3 regions of the Rhizobium sp. 01N48 genome follow, and region 2 is predicted to be linked to each of the others. Evidence: predicted binding sites of a transcription regulator. Region 2 holds the regulator's gene; each other region holds the start of a gene.
The links. The regulator LexA, encoded in region 2, represses DNA repair genes until DNA is damaged. The targets are predictions, from matches to a motif close to TGTTCNNNNTGTGTTCNG.

Region 1: the regulator LexA is predicted to act here: its motif matches at 3,245-3,262, upstream of AC1DOG_RS14535 (YifB family Mg chelatase-like AAA ATPase).
Region 3: the regulator LexA is predicted to act here: its motif matches at 3,261-3,278, upstream of AC1DOG_RS10745 (ImuA family protein).

The regions. Positions count from the first base shown of each region.
Region 1 is NZ_JBFTQT010000006.1:265,733-270,573, reverse strand. Features, by position in the region: gene AC1DOG_RS14550 (LysE family translocator) at 1-4, shown strand, start outside; gene cysK (cysteine synthase A) at 138-1,100, shown strand; gene AC1DOG_RS14540 (putative quinol monooxygenase) at 1,234-1,533, shown strand; gene AC1DOG_RS14535 (YifB family Mg chelatase-like AAA ATPase) at 1,607-3,139, opposite strand; gene gshB (glutathione synthase) at 3,501-4,448, opposite strand; gene AC1DOG_RS14525 (cupin domain-containing protein) at 4,582-4,841, opposite strand, start outside.
Region 2 is NZ_JBFTQT010000007.1:142,842-147,682, reverse strand. Features, by position in the region: gene kdsA (3-deoxy-8-phosphooctulonate synthase) at 1-457, opposite strand, end outside; gene AC1DOG_RS15365 (VOC family protein) at 454-1,338, opposite strand; gene lexA (transcriptional repressor LexA) at 1,538-2,263, shown strand; partial or broken gene AC1DOG_RS15355 (ComEC/Rec2 family competence protein) at 2,257-4,671, opposite strand.
Region 3 is NZ_JBFTQT010000004.1:311,694-316,534, reverse strand. Features, by position in the region: gene AC1DOG_RS10755 (error-prone DNA polymerase) at 1-1,017, opposite strand, end outside; gene AC1DOG_RS10750 (Y-family DNA polymerase) at 1,014-2,525, opposite strand; gene AC1DOG_RS10745 (ImuA family protein) at 2,449-3,201, opposite strand; gene ku (non-homologous end joining protein Ku) at 4,060-4,841, shown strand, end outside.

The DNA of each region.
Region 1 (4,841 bases), on a different contig from region 2:
CTGAAAAAATCATCCGCTAAACCGTGGTTCGAAAAGGCTTTTTTCTCTGAACCACAGGGTTGGCGGGTGAAGCTACTCTGGCCGACCACCGGCTTAGACCCTATTCTCACTCTATATTTCATCAAGGGAGCCTTATCATGTCGAAGAAACCGGGCCGCGGCCGCATCTACTCCTCGATCACGGAAACGATCGGCGATACCCCGATCGTTCGACTGGACAAGCTCGCCAAGGAAAAGGGCGTGAAGGCCAACCTTCTGGCCAAGCTCGAATTCTTCAACCCGATCGCCTCGGTCAAGGACCGCATCGGCGTGGCGATGATCGAATCCTTGGAAGCGCAGGGCAAGATTTCGCCCGGCAAGACGACGCTGGTCGAGCCGACCTCCGGCAACACCGGCATCGCGCTCGCCTTCGCCGCCGCCGCCAAGGGCTACAAGCTGATCCTCACCATGCCCGAGACCATGTCGGTCGAGCGCCGCAAGATGCTGGCGCTGCTCGGCGCCGAGCTGGTGCTGACCGAGGGCCCGAAGGGCATGAAGGGCGCGATCGCCAAGGCCGAGGAACTGGCCGCGACGCTGCCCGACGCGATCATTCCGCAGCAGTTCGAAAACCCCGCCAACCCCGAGATTCATCGCAAGACGACGGCCGAAGAAATCTGGAACGACACGGATGGGACGGTCGATATCCTGGTGTCGGGCATCGGCACCGGCGGCACGATTACCGGCGCCGGCCAGGTGCTGAAGTCGAAGAAGCCGGAGATCAAGGTGATCGCCGTCGAGCCCGAGGAATCCCCGGTTCTTTCCGGTGGCCAGCCGGGTCCGCACAAGATTCAGGGCATCGGCGCCGGCTTCGCGCCCGCCATCCTCGACACCCACATCTATGACGAGGTCGTCACCATCAACAGCGCGACCGCGCTCGAAACCGCCCGCCACGTCGCCCGCCTCGAAGGCGTGCCCGTCGGCATCTCTTCGGGTGCAGCGCTGGCCGCCGCGATCAAGATCGGCTCCCGCGAGGAAAACGCCGGTAAGAACATCGTTGTGATCATCCCGTCGTTCGCCGAACGCTACCTCTCGACGGCGCTGTTCGAAGGCCTCGGCGGCTGAGGATTAGGCTGAAGCGTGTCGCGGTTCCCAGCATCCGCACTTCACGCTTTACTTCGTTATCAAAAGGGCGCTTCGGCGCCCTTTCCACTGTCTGCAATCCCGCACCAAGCTCTTACCGTAAGCAAGTCACCCCATGCTGCTGATCGTCGGAACCATCCGCCTCCCCCACGAAAACCTCGCGCTCGCACGCCCCGTGATGCAGCGCATGGTGGAGATGAGCCGCGCCGAAGACGGCTGCCTGGATTATTCCTACGCCGAGGACGTGCTCGAGCCCGGCCTCATTCACGTTACAGAACGCTGGCGCGACCAAGCCTCGCTCGATCGCCACTTTCAAACCGCGCACCTGAGCGACTGGCGCGCCGCATGGCCAGCACTCCGCATTCATGACCGCAAGCTCCAGAGCTACGAGGTCGGCGCGCCGCGCGAGACCTGATGCACCGGACTCTTCTCGGCCAAGCCAGCGTCGGCCCGCCGACGGCCCATCCGCTTTCGCTAGCCCCTCCCCTTCACGCCACCGCCGTCAGCCGCTCGCCCGCCATGCGGTAGGAGATAGCCTCGGCCAAGTGGATGCGGCCGACCATCTCCTGGCCGTCGAGGTCGGCGAGCGTACGGGCGACCTTGAGGACGCGGTGGTAGCCACGGGCGGAGAACTTCATCTTTTCGGCGGCGTCGCGCAAAAGCTGCAGGCCGGATGCATCGGGGGCCGCGTAGGTCTCGATCATCGCGGTGGAGCAGCGGGCGTTGGTGCCGGTCTCGCCGAGGCCGGCGGCGCGGAAGCGGTCTCGCTGCAGATCACGGGCGCGGGCGACACGGCGGGCGACGTCGGCGCTCTTTTCGGCCGGCGCCGGGCGGATCAGATCGAAGGCGGAGACTGCGGGGACGTCGATCCTGATATCGATGCGGTCCATCAACGGGCCAGAGATGCGGGCCTGGTAATCAGCCATGCAGCGCGGGCCACGGGCGCAGCTATGACCGGGCTCACCCGCCATGCCGCAGCGGCAGGGGTTCATGGCCGCCACCAGCTGGATGGTGGCGGGATAGCTGACGCGGTGATTGGCCCGCGCAATGATGCATTCGCCGGTTTCCAGCGGCTGGCGCAGCGCATCCAGCGCCTGCGGCGAAAATTCCGGAAATTCGTCCAAGAAGAGCACGCCGTGATGGGCAAGCGACGCCTCGCCTGGACGAGCCCGGAAACCGCCGCCGACAAGGGCCGCCATGGTGGCGGAGTGATGCGGGGTGCGAAACGGCCGGCGGTCGGAAAGCTTGCCGCCGGAGAGCTGGCCGGCGATCGAATGGATCATCGAGACCTCGAGCAGCTCGGCGGCCGAAAGCGGCGGCAGGATCGACGGGAGACGAGCGGCGAGCATCGACTTGCCGGAACCGGGAGGTCCGACCATCAACAGATTGTGCCCGCCGGCGGCCGCCACCTCCAGCGCCCGCTTGGCGCTCTCCTGGCCCTTGATGTCGGCGAGGTCGGGAAGATTGGCGGCGGTGGCGCGGATCGACGGCTCGGGACGCGAGAGCACCTGGGTGCCGCGGAAATGGTTGGCGAGGGCGATCAGGCTGCGGGGCGCCAGGATATCGAGCTCGGCGCCGGCCCAGGCAGCCTCGGGGCCGCTTTCGGCCGGGCAGATCAGGCCTTTGCCCATGGCATTGGCGCCGATTGCGGCCGGCAGCGCGCCGGTGACGGCAGCGATCGTGCCGTCGAGATTGAGCTCGCCGATGACGACATAGCCCGAGAGCGCATCACCAGGAATGGCGCCGAGGGCGGCCATCAGGCCGAGCGCGATCGGCAAGTCGAAATGACTGCCTTCCTTGGGGAGATCGGCGGGGGCGAGGTTGACGGTGATGCGCTTGGCGGGGAGCGCCAGGCCGGAGGCGTGGAGTGCCGCATGCACCCGCTCGCGACTTTCGGCCACCGCCTTGTCGGGCAGGCCGACGATCTGGGTGATCAGCTTGCCGGGCGCGACCATGACCTGAACCTCGACCGGAACCCCTTCTATGCCCTGGAATGCAACCGTGCTGACGCGCGCCACCATGCCCAACCCCTTGGCCCAGATCCCCTATGGTGCAACCCCTTGCACCTGAAACCGCGACCCATCATGGTCGCGGATTGCAATCTGACATAGAAATTGGAATGAAACAAGAACAATAAATGAACAATTGCGCGCCATTGATGTGGGGCGGTTGTGGTGGGTTGTATGGGTGGAACAAAGGTGGGGAGGGCTTGCGCGGCACTTGCTGCAGGCGGCGTGCAAGCTATCCACTCAGGTCGAGCAAGTTGGATGCTCAGCAGATGCTCGGCACAAGGCCGAGCATGACGGTAGAGCGTGGGGCGGCCGCGCTTACAGCAGGCGCCATTGCTGGCGCCAGACGTCGCCGCCCGCCCCATAGCCCACCTTACGCGCGCTTGCGCTCGATCGCATCCCACAAGAGGCTGGCGATATCGGCGCCGCCGAATTTCTTGACTTCGCGGATGCCGGTCGGTGACGTGACGTTGATCTCGGTCATGTAGTCGCCGATGACGTCGATGCCGACCAGCAGGAAGCCTCGCTCGCGAAGCGCGGGGCCGATGCGGGCGCAGATTTCCTTTTCGCGGGCAGTGAGCTCGGTCGCCTCGGCGCGGCCACCGACGTGCATGTTGGAGCGGCTGTCGTGCTCGGCCGGAACGCGGTTGATGGCGCCGACGGGTTCGCCGTCGACGAGGATGATGCGCTTGTCGCCCTTGCGCACGTCAGGCAGATATTGCTGGGCGATGTAGGGCTCGCGGAAGAGCTGGCCGAACATTTCGAGCAGTGAGGAGAGGTTGCGGTCGTCCTTGGTCGAATGGAAGACGCCGGCGCCGCCATTGCCGTAGAGCGGCTTCAGGATGATGTCGCCCATTTCGTCGCGGAAGCGGCGGATTTCGGCGGGATCCTTGGTGATCAGCGTCCGCGGCATCAGGTCGGAGAATTCGGTGACGAAGATCTTCTCCGGCGAATTACGCACCCAGGCCGGGTCGTTGACGACCAGCGTCTTCGGGTGGATGCGCTCCAAGAGATGCGTCGAGGTGATGTAGGACATGTCGAAGGGCGGGTCCTGGCGGAGCAGGATCACATCCATGGTCGACAGGTCGACGCGCTCGGGCGCGCCGAGATCGAAATGGTCGCCCTTGATGTCGCGCAGCGTCATCGGCTCGACGGAAGCGTAGAGCTTGCCGTCGAGGAAGCTCAGGCGGTCGGGCGTATAGTGGAAGAGCTTGTAGCCGCGGGTCTGCGCCTCGAGGCTCATGGCGAAGGTGGAGTCGCCCGCGATATTGATGGAGGCGACATGGTCCATCTGGACCGCTACGTTCTTGATCTTGGCCATTTCTGTCCCTTAGCGATTGCCGGACAGATGTAGGCCGCAGAGGGCGCGAACGCAACGGTCAATGGACGGCTTTTGTGCGGTGCGCCGGCGCAATTGGCCGGCGTTCCCTTCAGGCTTCAACTCTAGCCGTGTTTCAGGCCGCGATGCCCTGTTGACCGCTGCCGCGCAGCAGGTTGCGCAGGCGATAGGCGAGCGCCACGGGCTTGGGGAATGGCTTGCGCAGGAAGGCGACCTTGCGGACGTAATTGTCGACCCGCCAGCTGGCCCAGGTGCCGCCGGCGAAGAAGGCGACGTCGCCGGCGCGCAGCATGCGCTCGGTGCCGTCGTCGGCGGTGATGTGAACCTCGCCCTCGAGGATCATCACCGTCTCGTCCCAGCCGAAGAACCAGCGGA
Region 2 (4,841 bases):
CCCAGGGCGCCAGGAACTGGCCCTTCTTGACGTTGATGGCGCGGCCGGTCTTTGCGGCGGCGACCAGCAGGTCCGTCTGCCGGCTAAGGAAGGCCGGGATCTGCAGCACATCGACGACAGTGGCGACTTCAGCGCACTGCTCTTCGGTGTGGATGTCGGTGAGAACGGGGAAGCCGTATTCCTTCTTCAGATCGGCGAACACTTCGAGCGCCGTTTCAAGCCCGATGCCGCGCTGGGCAGACAGCGACGTGCGGTTGGCCTTGTCGAAGGAGGACTTGTAGACAAGGCCGATGCCGAGCTTGTCGCAAAGCTCCTTCAGCGTGCCGGCGATCATGAAGGCATGGTCGCGGCTTTCCATCTGGCACGGGCCGGCGATCAGCGACAGCTTGCCGGTGTTGGAAAACACCACACGGCCGGTGCCTTCGCCGARGGCCACTTCGGAATTGGTTTCAGTCATCGTTTCTCCTCGAAGGCGAAGAGCGCGCCCTGGCCGGGCGCTGCCTTCACCAGAATTCGATTGTTCTTGCGTGTATAGGTGATCCCGTTAGCAGCCAAATGCGCCTCTGTCACGGCGAGATCGGCAACGGAAAAGACAATCGCCGCGCCGCGCAGACCGCGATCGGCCTTGGGCTCGGAGGGATCGTAGTAAGCGTTCAAGCCATCCGGCGACAGGATATTGATACGGGCGTTGCCGGCATCGAGGCTGACACCGAAGGCCTCCTCGCGGGTCGCCTGCGCATCCGAGGCCAGCTGCAACAGCGGTGCGAACGCTTTGGGATCGGAGGAAGAGAGCACGATCGACAGGATGCCCAAGACGCCATTCTTATGCGTTTCCAACGCCTTGCGGTCGCTGGGCAGTGGGTTGACGCGCTGGCAGGCGAAGAGGAAGAAATCGGGCGCTCGCAGATCTGCCGCGAAAGCCAGGCGGAACGCCGCGGTCGCCTCGGAACCGTCCGGCATCTTCATCTGCCGGGCGAACTCCAGCATCTCGCCGCCACTCATGCCATCGGCGAGGTAGCGGGCGTGATCGCCGTCGGCATCCGGCGTGCCGAAGACGATCGCCGACAGGCCGTCGTCGCCGCAGCGGAAGCGAAAGGCGCGGTCGCGGGCGGTGAAGACGTTGCCGTCGCCGATGGCCTCCTCGTAGGTCTCCAGACTGGCGATGCCGAGCGGTTCGAGATAGGTTTTGTCGGCGAAGAAGACGCAGGCGTTTTCGGTGCCAAACGGGTGCCGCGCATCGGCGGCGAAGGTGAAGCCGAGTTTGCCCAGGCGGTCGCGCGCCATCTCGATATTGACGACCGGCAGCACCACGTGGTCCAGGGGATGGGGGTCACTCATCGGCAAATCCTCCCGAAATCGGCAGAGATGTGCGCTGGCTTTCGCCACAATGCAAGAGGCGAGCGCGGTTAAATCGAATGAAGTGTAAAATCGCGACGATTCCGAGCCAAGTTTTACGAAAATTTAGGCACTTGCGGAACACATATGGAACATATAGTGTCCGTTCTGGCTTTGTTTCACGACTCTGGGGTTCATTTCGATGCTGACACGCAAGCAACAAGAACTGCTTCTGTTCATTCATGAGCGGATGAAAGAGTCGGGCGTTCCGCCTTCCTTCGACGAAATGAAGGATGCACTCGATCTCGCATCAAAATCCGGCATTCACCGCCTGATCACCGCTCTGGAAGAGCGCGGCTTCATTCGCCGGCTGCCGAACCGGGCGCGCGCGCTCGAGGTCATCAAGCTGCCGGAAGCCTATAATCCGAGCCTGCAGCCACGACGTGGCTTCTCGCCGAGCGTCATCGAAGGCAGCCTCGGAAAGCCGCAGCCGGTGGCCGCAGCCCCTGCCCCGAAGGCCGCGCCGAGCGCCGACAACGGCAACTCGGCTTCCGTTCCCGTCATGGGCCGCATCGCCGCCGGTGTGCCGATCTCGGCGATCCAGAACAACACCCACGACATCACCGTCCCCGCCGACATGCTCGGCTCCGGCGAGCATTACGCGCTCGAGGTCAAGGGCGACTCGATGATCGAAGCCGGCATTTTCGACGGCGACACCGTCATCATCCGCAACGGCAACACGGCCAACCCCGGCGATATCGTCGTGGCGCTTGTCGATGACGAAGAGGCAACGCTGAAGCGCTTCCGCCGCAAGGGCGCGTCGATCGCGCTTGAGGCCGCCAACCCGGCTTACGAAACGCGCATTTTCGGGCCTGACCGCGTCAAGGTTCAGGGCAAGCTCGTCGGGCTCATTCGCCGATATCACTGAGTGGTGACGTCACCAGTTGGTGACAGGTCGTCGCTGAAGTTGTCGTTGCGCCAGTCATAGGCGCGATGGCGCATCCAGGGGCGAGCGAGGCGTGCATAAGCGGTCTTGACGACGGGAGTGCCCTGATCGTCGATACGGATTTCGACGGCGCCCGATCGCCTGAGAGTTTCGCCGGTCAATAACATGGCGCCGGAGCGGCACGTCGCCTGGCGGAGGCGCACCGGCGTGATGACGATATCGGCCACGTCGCAGGCGGGACCGAGATAGGCGGCGTTTTCGAGCGTCGCGATGATGTAGCCGCTGTCGAGCGCTGTTATGCACCACGCGGTCTTCAGGCACCGGAAGGCACTGTCGTTCGTCGAAGCCGCTGCAGCGCGCATCATAGCGCGGGCTTCGCGTTGTTGTTTCAATGTCAGTCTTGGCCTTGGCTCGCCCCTTCTCGGAATGGGCAAGGCCTCGCCGTCGAGGATGTCGGGCGGCTTGTGGTCTTCGATGGCGAGCGCGCGTTGCCATTGGCCGAAGATGAAGTCGGGCGGCCGTTCGCGGTTGCTGGCGAGGCTGTCGCCTGTGACTGCTGCCACGAGGCTTCCGTCCTCGGAGACGACGAGTTCGGGCGCAGGTGCTGCCGGGAGCAGGATGACGACGAGGGTTGCGATCGTGGCAACCGCAGCGCCGATCCATCGCAGGCGTGTGCGCATCAGCCCCCATATGAGAAAGCCGAGCACGGCGATCGCGAAATACCATTCGGGTATCCGCCCGATGTCGACACTGCCGCCCCAACCGGACACCATCTTGGCGATGTCGATCACCAGATCCAGCCCGAAGCCGGCGACCTTCCACAGCGGCGCATCCAGGCCAAAGGGCGTCGCCAACATCGCAAGCATTCCGAAGGGCATGACGATGAAGGAGATGACCGGCATGGCGAGCAGGTTGGCCGGTAGTCCGTAGCCGCTCAGCCGGTGAAAATGTTCGATCGAGAACAGCGCTGTCGAGAAGCCGCCGATCATCGAGGTCAGCGCGATGCCGCCGAAGAAGCGGAACGTGGCCATGACCGGCTTTATGGTGGGATGCGTAAGAAAAACGCTCTCGCGGTGGCGCCTCCTGGTCCAAACGGCAAAGCCCGCGACCAGCGCGAGCGTCGCCGCGTAGGACATCTGGAAGCTGGGGCCCAGCACCTCCGAAGGGGACATCAGGATGATCAGCAGCGCCGAGAGCGCGATGTTGCGCAGGCTAATCGAGGGGCGATCGAACAGCACCGCGACCAGCATGATCGCCATCATGATGAAGGCGCGCTCGGCGGAGACGGCAAAGCCCGAGATCATGTAATAGGCCGTCAGCGCCAGAAGCGCGCTGCCGGCGGCGAGCTTCTTGGTCGGATAGGCCTGCGCAAACCCGGGGAAGAGGCCGAAGAACAGGCGCAGCCCGACAAAACAGATGCCGGCCGACAGAGCCATGTTGAGGCCCGAGATCGCCACGATATGCGCGAGGCCGGATTGGCGCAGCGCCTCCGTCGTCTCGTTGGAGATGGCACGTCTCTCGTCGGTGACCAGCGAAGCTGCGAAGGCGCCGGTATCGCCAGGCAGGATGCTGCGGATGCGGTCGCCAATGCTGCTGCGCAGGCCTTAGAGCCATTCCATGGCGCGATCGACGGCAGAGAGATCGGCGATATCCGTCCGCGATGGGACGGGCTGCGGGATGCCGTAGAAGAAGCCGTTGGCGCCGATGCCGTCGAAATAGGCAGAGAAGGCGAAATCGTTGAGTTCGGGCAGTGCCGGTCCTGCCGGCGGCGTCAGGCGCACACGGCCGGTCAACCATCCGCCGACCGCGACGGGCTCTCCTGCACGCGCGACGAGCGAGACCTGCTGCGGCGGACGCTTGAGCGTGGGCTCGTCTGTGCGCGTTACCCTGACGATATAGCGCCAGCGCCCATTATCATCGCCCTCGCGCCGTTCCACGCGGCCGGTCACTGTCGTCGTCACCGCTGTATCGAGAACGACGGTATCAGCCCGCCAGGTCTCGAGCTGCGCCGCGAACATGCCGAGGACGACAAGCAGGCCTGAGATCGCCACACGGCGTGTCGCGACGCGCGCGGAGCCCGCCAAGACGAAGACGAAACCGAAGAGGATAGCCCAGGCAAGGAGCCGCAAGGGCGGGATATCCACGGCGAGCCGGAACCAGGCGATGGCGCCCGCCCCGAGGAAGACGGGCGACGCCAGGAAAAGGCGGCCGTGGTCGAATTCGGTGCTGAACGCTTGTGCTGCGACGGCTGCCTGACGGTGGATTTGGCGACTTGTGCGACTCAGAAAACCCGAGGTCGACTGCGTCAATGGCGCGCGCGTCATTATGGCACGGGCATTTTGCCCTGTTACGGCCGGCAAATTGGCAATTTGCGCCGCTTCGGGTGGCATCAAAACGACGTGACTGGCATTCAACTCCGGCATGCAACGACACCCGAAAGCCACCCTGAACTGCAATCAGAATGAGGCCAGCGGAGCCTAAACGCAACTATAATCGTTTGAATTCAAACGGGAAATAAAACCATCAAAAATGTCAGGTTTATCATTGACTTCCGCTATGC
Region 3 (4,841 bases), on a different contig from region 2:
GCTGTTGGCTGCCGATCCCCGCCCCTGGCAGAGAATCCCCTGCGAGCGGGCAAACTGGACGATCGAGAACACCGTCAGGAAATACGGCGCGTAGTCCATCTCCTTGATCAGGTCGAGCTCGTGCCGCACCGCCTTCAAAACCTTTTGCGGAAGGCCTTCGGGATATCGGTCGGGAATGCATTCTCGAACGTAATGCTCGAGCGACTGCTGGGCGGTCATCCCTTCGACGATGGCTTCCTCCGGATACTCGTAAGTCAGCTCTTCGAGGGAGAACTTGCAGCGGTCGACAATCTCCATTGTCCTGGCAAGCGCTTCCGGATAGCGGCCGAACAGGCGCTCCATCTCTTCCGGAGGTTTCAAATAGCGGTCGGCGAACCTTTCGCGGTCGAAGCCGACCTCGTCGATCGTCGTGCCTTCCCGAATGCAGGTCACGACGTCCTGAAGCTGGCGGCGGGAAGGCTCATGGAAGAGGACGTCGTTGGTGACGACCGTCTTGACCTTGTGGCGCGTCGCCATATTCGACAGTTCATGAAGGCGGAGCTGATCGTTCGGACGACGCCGGAGACAGAGGGAAATGTATGCGCGCTCGCCGAAGGTATCCTTCATCCGTCGCAGGTGAACTGCGCAAAGGTCGTCAGGCATGTCGGGGACGAGAATGCCGATCAGGCCTTCTGCATAGAGCGGCAAGTCGTCCCAATGAAGGATGCAGTTGTTCTTGCCACCCCTGCCCTTGCCGAGCGTAATCAACCGGGTCAGGCGTGAGTAGGCTGCCTTATCGGTGGGATAGACGAGGATTGACATTCCGTCCTGCAGGTCGAGCCGACAGCCGACGACGAGACGCAGGCCCGTCGCCCGCGACGCTTCCAGCGCCCGGACGATGCCGGCAAGGGAGTTGCGGTCGACGATTCCGAGCGCCTCGACGCCCATCTCCTTCGCGGTCGCGAACAGATCGTCTGCGCTGCTCGCACCGCGCAGGAAGCTGAAGTGGGTGGTTGTCTGGAGCTCGGCGTACCTCATGCGAACAGCCCGTGCATGAACCATTTGTGCGAACCCGTCCCCAGATCGACGCCATCGCCGGCTCGGAAGATCCAAAACCGTTCGCCGCGCTCGTTCTCGATCATGAAGTAGTCGCGCACCGCTTCCAGCTCGGCGGGGCGTCGCCACCATTCTCCGAAAATGCGTTCGGGGCCGTCTGCACGGACGACTTTGTGACGGGTGCCCCGCCAGGTGACGCTGCGTGGAGGGTGGTCCGGCATCAGGGCAATCGCTTCGATCACCTCGGGATGAGGAAGAAGCCTGACAGGCCGCCGCCAGTGACCGACCCATGAAGCCTCTGTCTGCTCCGCGACCGCCGAGATGCGCCGTACGCTCCGCTCGGGGACATCCGAGGCGACGGGAGCGGCGCGGAACACGCGCTGGCCGCGATTCCCGAAAATGTCGATGAGCGGGGTTATATCTGTGGTTTCGTCTTCAACGAGAGAAGACGACCGCTGCTCTTCTTCGAGCGGCTCCGAAGCCACCGCGACGAGCGTCAACTTCTCGATGCCGAAGCCGGGATCGATCTTCTCGGTGCGATCCTTGAACAGCTTCGTCAGCCAGGGAACGTTTCTGGCCGGCTTGGCGGTGCCCGCGCGGATCGCCTGCATCGTGTTGTCGACCTTGTAGACGATGAGATCCGTTCGCCGGACGCCGAGGCCCCGCTTCTCGAGTTCGCCGACGAGCTCGACGACGAGGCGGGCGACATACTTGTCTATGGTCTCGGCAGCTCCGATAGGCTCCTGAAAGTTGCGGGAAACCTCAACGATCTCGGCCGTTCGGATCGGATCGATCGGCTCCGGCTTCAAGCCACGCATCTGATCGAGGCGGCGGCCGACTTCAGGGCCGAAACGCAGCGCGAGCGGGGCGCGCGGTGTCGCGGACAATTCACCGATCGTCTGAAACCCGAGCACGCGCAGCTCGGTGACGGTCTTTTCCGGCAGCCGCAGCAGCGAGATTGGCAACTTCTCGACGGCGCGGAAAGTCTCGCCAGACGGCACGATCACCGTCTCCCGCCTGATCGCCCGCGCGCAGGCATGGGCGGCACCCCAGGTATCGGCGATGGCGACACGGGCCGTCAGCTTCTTCGCGTGGAAGCTGTTGAAGATCTTCGTCACCATGGGCTGCTCGCCGCCTTGCAGGTGATCGGCGCCCTCGGTATCGAGAACCAGCCCATCGGTACCGTCGACAGCGACGATCGGCGAGTAGTACTCGAGCGCCCAGAGCGCGATCCGCTCCAGGGTGTCGGCGTCCGCGGCCGGATCGGCGTCGACGAGCTTCAAGCCGCGAAAGAGCGCTTGGGCTTTGGCGGCGGGCATACCGACCCGGACGCCGACCTTCTTCGCGGCGGCGTCGGCAGACGAGACCCAGCGCTTCGAGCCGCTTTTTGCGATGACTGCGATCGGCTGATCGTCAGGAATGGACGGATCGTCGCGGCGAATCCGATCGGTCGGCAGATCCGGAAGAAATATCGATACGACCCTGCTCATCACATGCTCCTACGCAAAACTCGGCACACTCCCCCGCTTTCACTCGCATCAGTTCCAGAAACCAACGTTCCCGGCCGACGCCGGGAACTGGCAGCTCTTCCGACGGAAGCACGCTCACCCTCCATCTCGTTGTGCTCGCTGTCGGCTGGCCGAAGTCGTTTGCTTCCGTCTGTCTTCGCCATCGCCGGACCACGATCCCCATCGTCCCGGTCTTTTCGGCCGCAAGCTGCAGACGCCGCGATGCGACCATCGGCAGGCGGACCAGCTCTCCCACGACTGCGCCGAGGCCGCCGTAGGCAAGCGCCTCCTCCATGGAGGCGAGAACGTCCTCCTCCTTGTCGCCTTCGACGAAGACGACCCGCTTCGGATGCAGGCCGGCCTGCGCGAGCGCCGGGAAAAAGAGGTCGGGTCGCGTCATGCACCACACGACGGGGCCCTTCGTCCGGGCGGCAATCCCCGCCGCGAAAAGCGCCGATGCAGCGCCGTCAACCGTGCCTGATCCTCCGCCTGCGATTTCGTGCAGAGCACCGAAAGCAAGCCCGCCTCCGGGAAGAACGGAATCGATACTCGACATGCCAAACGGCAGGCAGGCACTGTGCTTCGCGACGCGCACCTCCAAAGCGGAGATGCGTTCGCGCAATTCGGCGATGGCTAGCTCGCGCGCAGCCGAAGACATTCACGAATCCTTTGAAATCGTGGTGGACAGGACGACATCATGTCGCTGGAAAACTTGATTGTTCTCTTTCTGTTCCCTATCCTCGGCGCCGTCAAGATGCCCGAAATTGAGGAATCTATTCCTGCTACATGAGCGACATCGAAAAGAGTCTGACGAATCAGAAAGGTAGGCTGGGGTGTAGCTGGCCGACGGCATCGAAAATATTTTTATCCGCGTCGTCCGCTTGTCGGTGGATTTCCCATCCAACGGGGGCCGCCGTCAGACCCTACGTCGAGTGCAGGAGAAGCGATTGAGAAGACGACGAGTAGCGGCGGACAACTCGCCTGGACCGAAATTGAAGGATGTCCAGGTAGCGATCATCGACGTCGAGTGTCGGGCCTGCGGACTGAGGGGGGAGTTATGACAGGGCGGTGCTGGTCAAGATTCATGGGGCGTCCCTGTCATTCGCGAGGCTCAGACGGCAGGCGGCTCTGGGATGCGAGCGGATGAATGGTCCGGACGGGGACAGGTGCCAGACCAGGTTTCCTTGCCTTGGCCCGGTCGATTAGATGGCACTTAATATAAGAGCGACGGCCGCCTTCTCACCGATGCTAAACGGGCTTGTTGGGAACCCTTCGGCTCGACGCAATCCGCAGGGTGCGGAGGACACGAACAACCGGCTCGTTCCGGAGAGCCCGAATGAACCGTTCACATTGAGAGTGGCATGCCCTGAATTGAAGGGGAATGTGACCAATATAGAAGACAAAATCAATCTCTGAGGGAGATTCCGTAAGCCATTGAAAAATGATTCGTTTCAAGTCGGAACGAATCACCCTGACACGTCTTTGAGTCGGGTAGTAGTGATTCGGAGTATTCGTCATGGCCTCAGGACAACGTGCGCAGTGGAAGGGCTTCATTAAGTTCGGCGAAGTCACTTGTGGGGTGGCGCTGTACACCGCCGCATCCACCTCCGACCGGATCACCTTCAACACCATCAACACAGCCACCGGCAACCGCGTCAACCGTGTCTTCGTGGACAGCGAAACTGAAGCGCGCGTTGAGAAAGAGGCGCAGACCAAGGGCTTCGAGATCGAGAACGGGCAATACATCATCATCGATCCCGAGGAAGTGGCCGCCGCTATCCCCGAAAGCAACAAGACTCTCGAGATCGAGGCATTCATTCCCCGCTCCGACGTCGACGACGTCTATTTCGACAAGCCCTACTATCTCACACCGGACAAGATGGGCGGAGACGCCTTCGCGGCCCTGCGCGACGGCATGAAGAAGTCGAATGTGGCGGCCATCGCCCGCACCGTCCTGTTCCGGAGGATGCGCACTGTCCTGATACGCCCCCAGGGCAAGGGGCTGATCGCAACCACCCTGAATTACGACTACGAGGTTCGGTCGAGCGCCAAGGCGTTCGAGGAGATGCCCAAAATCAAGATCCAGGGGGAGATGCTCGATCTCGCCAAGCACATCATCAGCACCAAGAAGGGCGAGTTCGATCCGGCAACGTTCGATGACCGTTACGAAGCCGCGCTCGCCGATCTGGTGAAGGCCAAGCTCGAAGGCAGGTCGCTTCCGAAGCAGAAGAAGGTGGAGGTCTCGAAGCCCAACGATCTGCTGGCTGCTCTACGGGAAAGTGCTGGCATGATGAAGGC